2 regions of the Micromonospora sp. NPDC047557 genome follow, and region 2 is predicted to be linked to the other one. Evidence: predicted binding sites of a transcription regulator. Region 2 holds the regulator's gene; the other holds the start of a gene.

Region 1 (4,412 bases), on a different contig from region 2:
CCGCGACCAGTGGCGCCGACCGGGGGCCGGTCAGCACCGCCACCGGCTCCGCGATCCCGATCGCGACGGCGGCGGCGGTCACTCCGGCCAGCGCGGCGTACCGCCGTGACGTGGTGCTCATCGGCCCAGTGTGCGCGATCATCTCGCCGGGTCGCCAACCATGTCAGCGCTTGGTAATGATCGCGCAGACGAACCGGGGCACACCGCCGTACGACGGTGTGCCCCGCAACGGGTGTCGCTACCGGATCAGAAGCCCGGGCCGTGCTGGTGGCCGTGACCGTGGCCGTGCCCACCGGCGGCGGCCGGCTCGGCCTGCTCCGGCTTCTCCACCACGAGGCTCTCGGTGGTGAGCAGCAGACCGGCGATCGAGGCGGCGTTGGTGACCGCGTTGCGGGTCACCTTCACCGGGTCGATGATGCCGGACTTGGCCAGGTCGACGTACTCGCCCTTGGCGGCGTCGAGGCCGTTGCCCCACTCCATGCCGGCGACCTTCTGCGTCACGACGTACCCGTCGTGACCGGCGTTCTGCGCGATCCAGCGCAGCGGCTCGACGAGCGACTTGCGCACGATCGAGACGCCGACCTTCTCGTCACCGGTGAAGCCCAGGTCGTCGTCGAGCACCGGGAGGATCTGCACCAGGGCGGCGCCGCCGCCGGGCACGGTGCCCTCCTCGACCGCTGCCTTGGTCGCCGCGATGGCGTCCTCGATGCGGTGCTTGCGCTCCTTCATCTCGACCTCGGTCGCCGCGCCCACCTTGATCACGGCGATGCCGCCGGAGAGCTTCGCCAGCCGCTCGGCCAGCTTCTCCCGGTCCCAGTCGGAGTCGGAGGCCTCGATCTCCTTGCGGATCTGCGAGACGCGGTCCTCGACATCGGCCTTCTGGCCGCCGCCGTCGACGATCGTGGTGTTCTCCTTGTCGACCACGACGCGCCGGGCGCTGCCGAGCACCTCCAGGCCGACCTGGTCGAGCTTGTAGCCCAGCTCCGGGGCGACCAGCTCGGCGCCGGTGGAGATCGCGATGTCCTGGAGCATGGCCTTGCGCCGGTCACCGAAGCCCGGGGCCTTGACCGCGCAGACCTTGAGGGTCTTGCGCAGCGAGTTGACCACCAGGGTGGAGAGCGCCTGACCGTCCACGTCCTCGGCGATGATCAGCAGGGGCTTGCTGTTCTGCAGGACCTTCTCCAGCAGCGGCAGCAGCTCCTCGATCGCCGAGATCTTCTGGGTGGTGACCAGGATGTACGCGTCCTCCAGGACGGACTCCTGACCCTCCAGGTCGGTGACGAAGTTCGGCGAGATGAAGCCCTTGTCGAACTGGAGACCCTCGGTCACGTCCAGCTCGGTGGTGAGCATCGAGCCCTCCTCGACGGTGATGACACCGTCGCGGCCGACCCGCTCCATCGCCTCGGCGATCAGCTCGCCGATGGTGGCGTCCTGCGCGGAGATCGTCGCCACGTTCGCGATCGACTCCTTGCCGGCGACCTCGACGGCCCGGCCGAGCAGCGCCTCGGAGACCTTGGCGGCCGCCGCGTCGATGCCCCGCTTGAGGCCGGCCGGGTTGGTCCCGGCGGTCACGTTGCGCAGGCCCTCACGGACCATCGCCTGCGCCAGCACGGTCGCGGTGGTGGTCCCGTCGCCGGCGACGTCGTTGGTCTTGGTCGCCACCTCCTTGACCAGCTGCGCGCCGAGGTTCTCGTAGGGGTTGGTGAGCTCGATCTCCTTGGCGATGGTCACACCATCGTTGGTGATCGTCGGCGCACCGAATTTCTTGTCCAGGACGACGTTGCGCCCGCGCGGGCCGAGGGTGACCTTGACCGCGTCTGCGAGGGCGTTGACACCGTGCTCGAGCAGGTGCCGGGCGTCGTCCGAGAAGCTCAGGATCTTCGCCATGAATGTCCCTTCGAAGCGTCGCTGCCCCGGCCCGGCGAGCCGGACCGGGGCAGCGACACTGATCGGTTGCTTACTTCTCGATGACCGCGAGGACGTCGCGGGCGGAGAGCACCAGGTACTCCTCGCCGGCGTACTTGACCTCGGTGCCGCCGTACTTCGAGTAGAGGACGGTGTCGCCGACCTGCACGTCAACCGGAACCCGGTTGCCGTTGTCGTCGACGCGCCCCGGGCCCACAGCGAGGACGGTGCCCTCCTGCGGCTTCTCCTTGGCGGTGTCGGGGATCACGATGCCCGACGCCGTGGTGGTCTCAGCCTCGTTCGCCTGGACCACGATGCGGTCCTCGAGCGGCTTGATCGCAACCTTGGTCGCGGTAGTCACGGGCATACCCTCCTGGGGTACTGGTTTCGTTGCCGGCCAGCGGGGCTGACCAGCGTCAATCTGCCTCATGCCACCGGGCGGGGCCGTCGTCGCGGGTGCCGGTCCGCCTGGCGTGCGCACCCGGGTCGCGAGACCCGGAAGCTGGCACCCTCAGGGTGAGAGTGCTAATCGCAGGTTATTCCGTGGCTAGCACTCCGTCAAGGAGAGTGCCAGCGCGTCGCGCCCCGCCAGCCGGTATTTCCGCGTCAGCCGGGAGAATGGCCGGGTGGATCTCGATCAGCTGGCGGCGCTGCGTACCCCCGAGGGGTCGGCCGCGCTCACGGCGGCGGCCGGGCTGGCCGGCGGTGATCCACTGGCGGCGGCGTCGGCGTTACGCGCCGGCGGGGTGCCGCCCGCGCTGGCCGCGGCGGCGCTCACCCAGGCCGAGCTGCGCCACCGGGCGGTCGGCAAGTTCGGCCCGGCCGCCACCGGGATGTTCCTCACCCGCGCCGGGCTGGAGCAGGCCACCCGCCGGGTCGTCGCGGACCGCCGCGCCGAGCGGCTGCGCGCGGCCGGCGTGCGCACGCTGGCCGACCTCGGCTGCGGCCTCGGCGCCGACGCGCTCGCCGCCGCCCGCGCCGGCATCCGGGTGTACGGGGTGGAAGCCGACCCGGTGACCGCCGCGATGGCCGCCGCCAACGCCGCCGCCGCGGGGCTGGCCGAGCTGTTCACGGTCGAGTGCGGCGACGCCACCGCGTTCGACGTCTCCCGGGTCGACGGCGTCTTCTGTGACCCGGCCCGACGGACGAGCGGCACCGGTCGGCGGATCTTCGACCCGCGTGCCTACTCGCCGCCGTGGGACTTCGTGACCGGGCTCGCCGAGCGGGTGCCGCGCACGGTGGTGAAGGTGGCCCCGGGCCTGGACCACGCGCTCATCCCGGCCGGCGCGGAGGCGGAGTGGGTCGGCGTGGACGGCGACCTGGTCGAGGCCGCGCTCTGGTGTGGTGACCTGGCCCAGGTGCCCCGCCGCGCCACGCTCTACCGGCAGGTGGGCGCCGAGACGCACCGTTTCCAGCTCACCGGCGCGGGCGCCACCGAGGCGCCGGTCGGGCCACCGCGCCGCTACCTGTACGACCCGGACCCGGCCGTGGTTCGCGCGCACCTCGTCGCCGAACTGGCCGACCAGCTGGACGCCACGCTGGGCGACCCGAGCATCGCCTACCTCTACGCCGACCGGCCAACCCCCACCCCGTACGCCCGGTGCCTGGAGATCACCGACGTCCTGCCGTTCTCCCTCAAGCGCCTGCGGGCACTGCTGCGGGAACGGCGGGTGGGCCGGGTGGAGATCCTCAAGCGGGGCTCCGCGCTCACCCCGGAGCAGTTGCGGCGGGATCTGCGGCTGGCCGGCGACCAGGCGGCGAGCCTGGTGCTCACCCGGACGGCCGGGGCACCGACCGTGTTGGTCGGCCACCCGGTCCACTAGCGTCGTCGGTGTGGCGGGACAGGGCACTCCGGCGACCGCGCTGCTGGTCAAGCGTGGGATCGCGTATCGCACCCATCCGTACCGGGTCTCCCCGGACGCGCCGAACTACGGCGCGCTGGTCGCCGAGGCGCTCGGCGTGGCACCGGAGCGGGTGTTCAAGTCGCTGGTGACCGAGGTCGACGGCGCCCTGACCGTGGCGGTCGTCCCGGTCACCGGCGAGCTGGACCTCAAGGCGCTCGCGGCGGCGGTCGGCGGCAAGCGGGCGACGATGGCCGACCGGGCGGTCGCCGAGCGGGCCACCGGCTACGTGCGCGGCGGGATCAGCCCGCTCGGACAGCGGCGGCGTCTGCCCACCGTGCTTGACGAATCCGCGCTGGATCTGCCGACGATCTACGTCTCGGCTGGTCGACGCGGTCTGCAGCTCGAACTGGCCGCGGCGGATCTGGTGGCGTTGACCGACGCCCGCACCGCGCCGTTGCAGACCCACTGACGACAGTCGTTACGTCGACTCCCGCGTGGGATACCCGGGGAGTAACAGTCGCGTTGCTGAATTGTTATGGCTTCCAACAACTTGGCACCTGCGCGGTCTTGTGGGACCAGTGTGACGCGAAATACGTTGCCGGACACAACAAAACAACACCTCCCCCACCTCCGAAAGGACCCTGCACATGCGTAAGGGGATCC
Region 2 (4,412 bases):
CGGAGTCGAGCACGGCCTCCGGTTCACTCACCGCGCCCTTTGCTCTGCTTCCATCACGGCAACACTGGAGGGCCGAAACTGTTGCCTCCGTTGAAGCAGAGCAAAGGACGCAGACGAGGTGGCCGGGACCGAACACGGCGGCCGAACGCGGCGAGCGGACGAACACGGCGAGCCGGCCGGCACGGCGGCCCTCCGCAGCGGAGGGTGAACTACCAGCGGCCGAGGCGGGTGGCGAGCACGCTGAGCGCGGCCACGCCGGCCGTGGAGGTCCGCAGCACCTCCGGCCCGAGGCGTACCGGCCGGCCGCCGGCCTCGCGGAAGGCGGTCAACTCGGCCGGGGCGACGCCGCCCTCGGGGCCGACGACCAGGACGATCTCGCCGATGGAGGGCAGGTCGGCGGTGGTGAGCCGCTCCTCGGCCTCCTCGTGCAGGACGAAACCGGCGGCGGCGCCGGCGATGCGGCGGACGACCGTCGCGGTGGACTCGTCCGGCGCGCCGGCCACCACCGGCAGCCAGGGCCGGCGGGCCTGCTTCGCCGCCTCGCGGGCGGTGGCGACCCACTTCTCGCGGGCGCGTACGCCCCGGTCGCCGCGCCACTGGGCCACCGAGCGCGACGCCGCCCAGGGCACGATCTCGTCCACCCCGACCTCGGTCATCGCCTGCACGGCCAGCTCGCCCCGGTCACCCTTGGCGATGCCCTGCACGGTGACGATTCGGGGTACGGGCGCGTCCGCGTACTCCCGGGAAGTGACGGTGACCTGCAGGCTGCCCCTGCCGACGGCCGTGACCACGGCGGCGGCCGTGCCACCCCGCCCGTCGGCGAGCAGCAGCTCCTCGCCGACGCGCAACCGTTGCACGGTGGCGGCGTGGTGCCCCTCGGGCCCGTCGAGGGTCAGCGCGTCGCCGATGGGCAGCGCGTCGACCAGGAAGAGCGGCGCGGACACGTCAGGCGTGGCCGTTGAACGCGTCGCGCATCCGGGAGAAGAAGCCGCCCTGCTTGGTCAGCTCGGCGACCTCCTCACCCCGGGTCTTGGCGAAGTCGCGCAGCATCTTCTCCTGGTCGGGATCGAGCTTGGTGGGCGTCCGGACGTCGAGGTGCACGTAGAGGTCGCCCCGACCGGTGCCGCGCAGGTGCGGCACACCCCGGGCGCGCAGCCGCAGCGTGCTGGCCGGCTGGGTGCCGGCCTTGACGTCGACGGTCTCCTCGCTGTCCAGCGTCTTGATGGTGAGCCGGGTGCCCAGCGCAGCGGCCGTCATCGGCACGGTGACCCGGCAGTGCAGGTCGTCGCCCTTGCGGGAGTAGACGTCGTGCGGCCTCTCGTGGATCTCCACGTAGAGGTCACCGGCGGTGCCGCCGCCCGGGCCGACCTCGCCCTGCTGGGCCAGCCGGATCCGCATACCGTCCTCGACACCGGCCGGGATCTTGACGGTGAGCGAGCGGCGGGTGCGCACCCGGCCGTCGCCGGCACAGGTGGGGCAGGGGTGCGGGATGGTCGTGCCGTAGCCCTGGCAGACGGTGCACGGCCGGGCGGAGACCACCTGGCCCAGGAAGGTGCGCTGCACCGACTGCACCTCGCCCCGACCGCCGCACGCCTCGCAGGTGGCCAGGTGGGTGCCGGCGGCCGTGCCGGCGCCCGAGCAGGTGGTGCAGAGCACCGCGGTGTCGACGGTGATCGGGGCCTCGACGCCGAACGCCGTCTCGTGCAGGTCGAGTTCGAGCCGCAGGATCGCGTCGGCGCCCGGCCGGGTCCGCGGCCGTGGGCCACGGGCGCCACCTGCCGCGCCGCCGAAGAACGCATCCATGATGTCCTGGAAGCCGACGAACGGGCCGGCCCCGCCCGGGCCACCCGGGCCGCCCGCGCCGCCGCCTCCCGGGGCGAGCGGGTCGCCACCCAGGTCGACGATCTGCCGCTTCCGGTCGTCCGAGAGGACCTCGTACGCGGCGTTGATGTCCTTGAACTTCTCCTGCGCCTCCGGGTCCGGATTGACGTCCGGGTGGAACTGGCGTGCCAGCTTGCGGTAGGCGCGCTTGATCTCGTCATCGGAGGCTTCCCGGCTGACACCGAGGATGCCGTAGTAGTCCCTGGCCACTGCGTTCCGTGTCCTCATGTTCGTCTCGCGTTACGCCGACCGGCGGCCGCAGCCGGCCGTCGGCCCTGACTGGTCAGTTCTGGGCCAGCAGCTCGCCCACGTAGCGTGCCACGGCGCGCACCGTGGCGATGGTGCCGGGGTAGTCCATGCGGGTGGGCCCCAACACGCCGAGGCCGCCCACGATGGTGGCCCCCGGGCCGTACCCGGTGCTGACCACCGAGGCGGCGCGCAGGTTGTCGAACTCGTTCTCGTCGCCGATCAGGACCCGGGTCGTGCTGGGCTCGGTCTCGCCGATGAGCTTGAGCAGCACGACCTCCTCCTCCAGCGCCTCCAGGATGGGTCGCAGCGAGCCCTGGAAGTCGAGCAGGCCGCCCCGGGTGAGGTTGGCGGTGCCGGCCAGGGCGATGCGTTCCTCGTGCCGCTCGACAAGCGTCTCCAGCAGGACGGTGGAGAGGGTGGTCATCGCCGGACGCAGCTCGGCCGGCGCCTCCTCGACCAGCGCCTGCACCAGCGGCGGAGTCTCGGACAGCCGGGCGCCGGCGAGCTTCTCGTTGACGAGCCGGCGCAGGTCGGTGACGTCGTCGGCGGGGACCGGGCCGGGCAGCTCCACCAGCCGCTGCTCGACCCGCCCGGTGTCGGCGATCATGACGAGCATCAGCCGGGTGGTGGAGATCGGCACCAGCTCCAGGTGCCGCACCGAGGAGCGGGCGAGGCTCGGGTACTGCACGACGGCCACCTGCCGGGTGAGCTGGGCGAGCAGGCGTACGGTGCGGTGCACCACGTCGTCGAGATCGACCGCGCCGACGAGGAAGCGCTCGATGGCCCGGCGTTCGGCCGGACTGAGCGGCTTGACCCGGGACAGCCGGTCGACGAAGAGTCGGTAGCCGCGGTCGGTGGGCACCCGGCCGGCACTGGTGTGCGGCTGCCGGATGTAGCCCTCCTCCTCCAGCACGGCCATGTCGTTGCGGACCGTCGCCGGGGAGACCCCGAGCTGGTGGCGCTCGACCAGCGCCTTGCTGCCGACCGGCTCCTGGGTGGAGACGTAGTCCTCGACGATGGCGCGGAGCACGGCGAGCTTGCGGTCGTCCAGACCCATCCTCCGCACCTCCTGTCGCACGTCGGCCGGCGGCCCACCCGGGCCGACGGCCGTCCTGGCACTCGACTGTAACGAGTGCCAGTCTACGTCGGCGCCCCCGCCGACGCGATGATCAACGACAGGCCGTGGGTGCGGCCCGTACCACTCCGCGCGGGCCGATCGGCCCACGCGGCCGGGCGATGTCGCTCTGGTGCGACGTTGCCGCCGACACCTACCGTGACAGTCATGACTGAACCACCTCGCCCTCCCGGCGCGGGAGACCCCGGCAGTTACCCGCCGGAGCCGACTCCCCCGGGCTCGCCCTCCGCGGCCGAGCCGCCCACCGCACCACTGTCCGGGGCACCCGACCCGGCCGGCTATCCCCCGGCCGGTGGCTATCCGCCGCCCACCGGTGACCAACCGCCGTCGGGCGGCTACCCTCCGCCAGGTGGTTACCCCCCGCCGGGCGGTTACCCCCCGGGCGGCCCGACTGGCGGCTATCCGACCGGCGGCGCCTTCGGCGGCCCCGGCGGCGGCTACGCCAACAACGAGGACAAGACCTGGGCGCTGGTCGCGCACTTCGGCGGCGCGGCCGGCATGATCATCAGTGGGGGCGTGCTCGGCTGGGTCGCCCCGCTGGTGGCGATGCTGGCCCGGGGCAACCAGTCCCCGACGGTCCGGGCGCACGCCGTCGCCGCGCTCAACTTCCAGCTCATCTGGTCGATCGTCGGCCTGGTCGGCTGGGTGCTCTCGTGCATCCTGATCGGCTTCATCGGCGTCGGGGCGGCCATCATCCTCGGTGCCGTGTTCGGCATCCTCGCCGGCATCAAGGCCAACGAGGGCAGCCTCTACCGCTACCCACTCTCGGCCAACCTCGTCAAGTGATCCGGGCCGGCCGCTCCCCCGGCCGGTCCGGCGCACCGCCCGGCCGGCCGGCCGGGCCGAGGGCTGACCGTCGACGGTCGGTCGCACCGCCGGCCGGAGCGGTGCGTCCGGGTCAGGGCAGCAGGTCGCGGACGACCGCGTCGGCGAGCAGCCGGCCGCGCAGGGTGAGCACCGCCCGGCCGGCGGCGTAGTCCCCGGCGGCCAGCAGGCCGTCGGCGAGGGCCCGCTCGGCGCCGGCCCGACCAGCCGCGTCGAGCACCGCCAGCGGCAGCCCGCTGGCGAGCCGCAGCCGGAGCATCACGTCCTCCATGTGGGCCTCGTCGACGGTGAGCACCTCGCGGGCCAGGCCGGGTGACGCGCC

What was found. The regulator HrcA, encoded in region 2, represses chaperone genes, less so after heat shock. The targets are predictions, from matches to a motif close to GGTTNGCACNCTCNNNNNGAGNGTGCNAACC.
Region 1: a site for HrcA is predicted at 2,406-2,436, ahead of groES (co-chaperone GroES). Genes of this name have one in related genera too.

What each region holds. Positions count from the first base shown of each region.
Region 1 covers NZ_JBIDDK010000012.1:35,124-39,535, reverse strand. Annotated here, with positions in the region: gene ACGGAQ_RS24450 (molybdopterin-dependent oxidoreductase) at 1-121, opposite strand, end outside; gene groL (chaperonin GroEL) at 247-1,887, opposite strand; gene groES (co-chaperone GroES) at 1,958-2,272, opposite strand; gene ACGGAQ_RS24435 (methyltransferase domain-containing protein) at 2,532-3,728, shown strand; gene ybaK (Cys-tRNA(Pro) deacylase) at 3,739-4,218, shown strand; gene ACGGAQ_RS24425 (sugar ABC transporter substrate-binding protein) at 4,397-4,412, shown strand, end outside.
Region 2 covers NZ_JBIDDK010000020.1:34,831-39,242, reverse strand. Annotated here, with positions in the region: gene ACGGAQ_RS30520 (16S rRNA (uracil(1498)-N(3))-methyltransferase) at 210-944, opposite strand; gene dnaJ (molecular chaperone DnaJ) at 946-2,091, opposite strand; gene hrcA (heat-inducible transcriptional repressor HrcA) at 2,165-3,187, opposite strand; gene ACGGAQ_RS30505 (DUF4870 domain-containing protein) at 3,413-4,051, shown strand; gene hemW (radical SAM family heme chaperone HemW) at 4,164-4,412, opposite strand, start outside.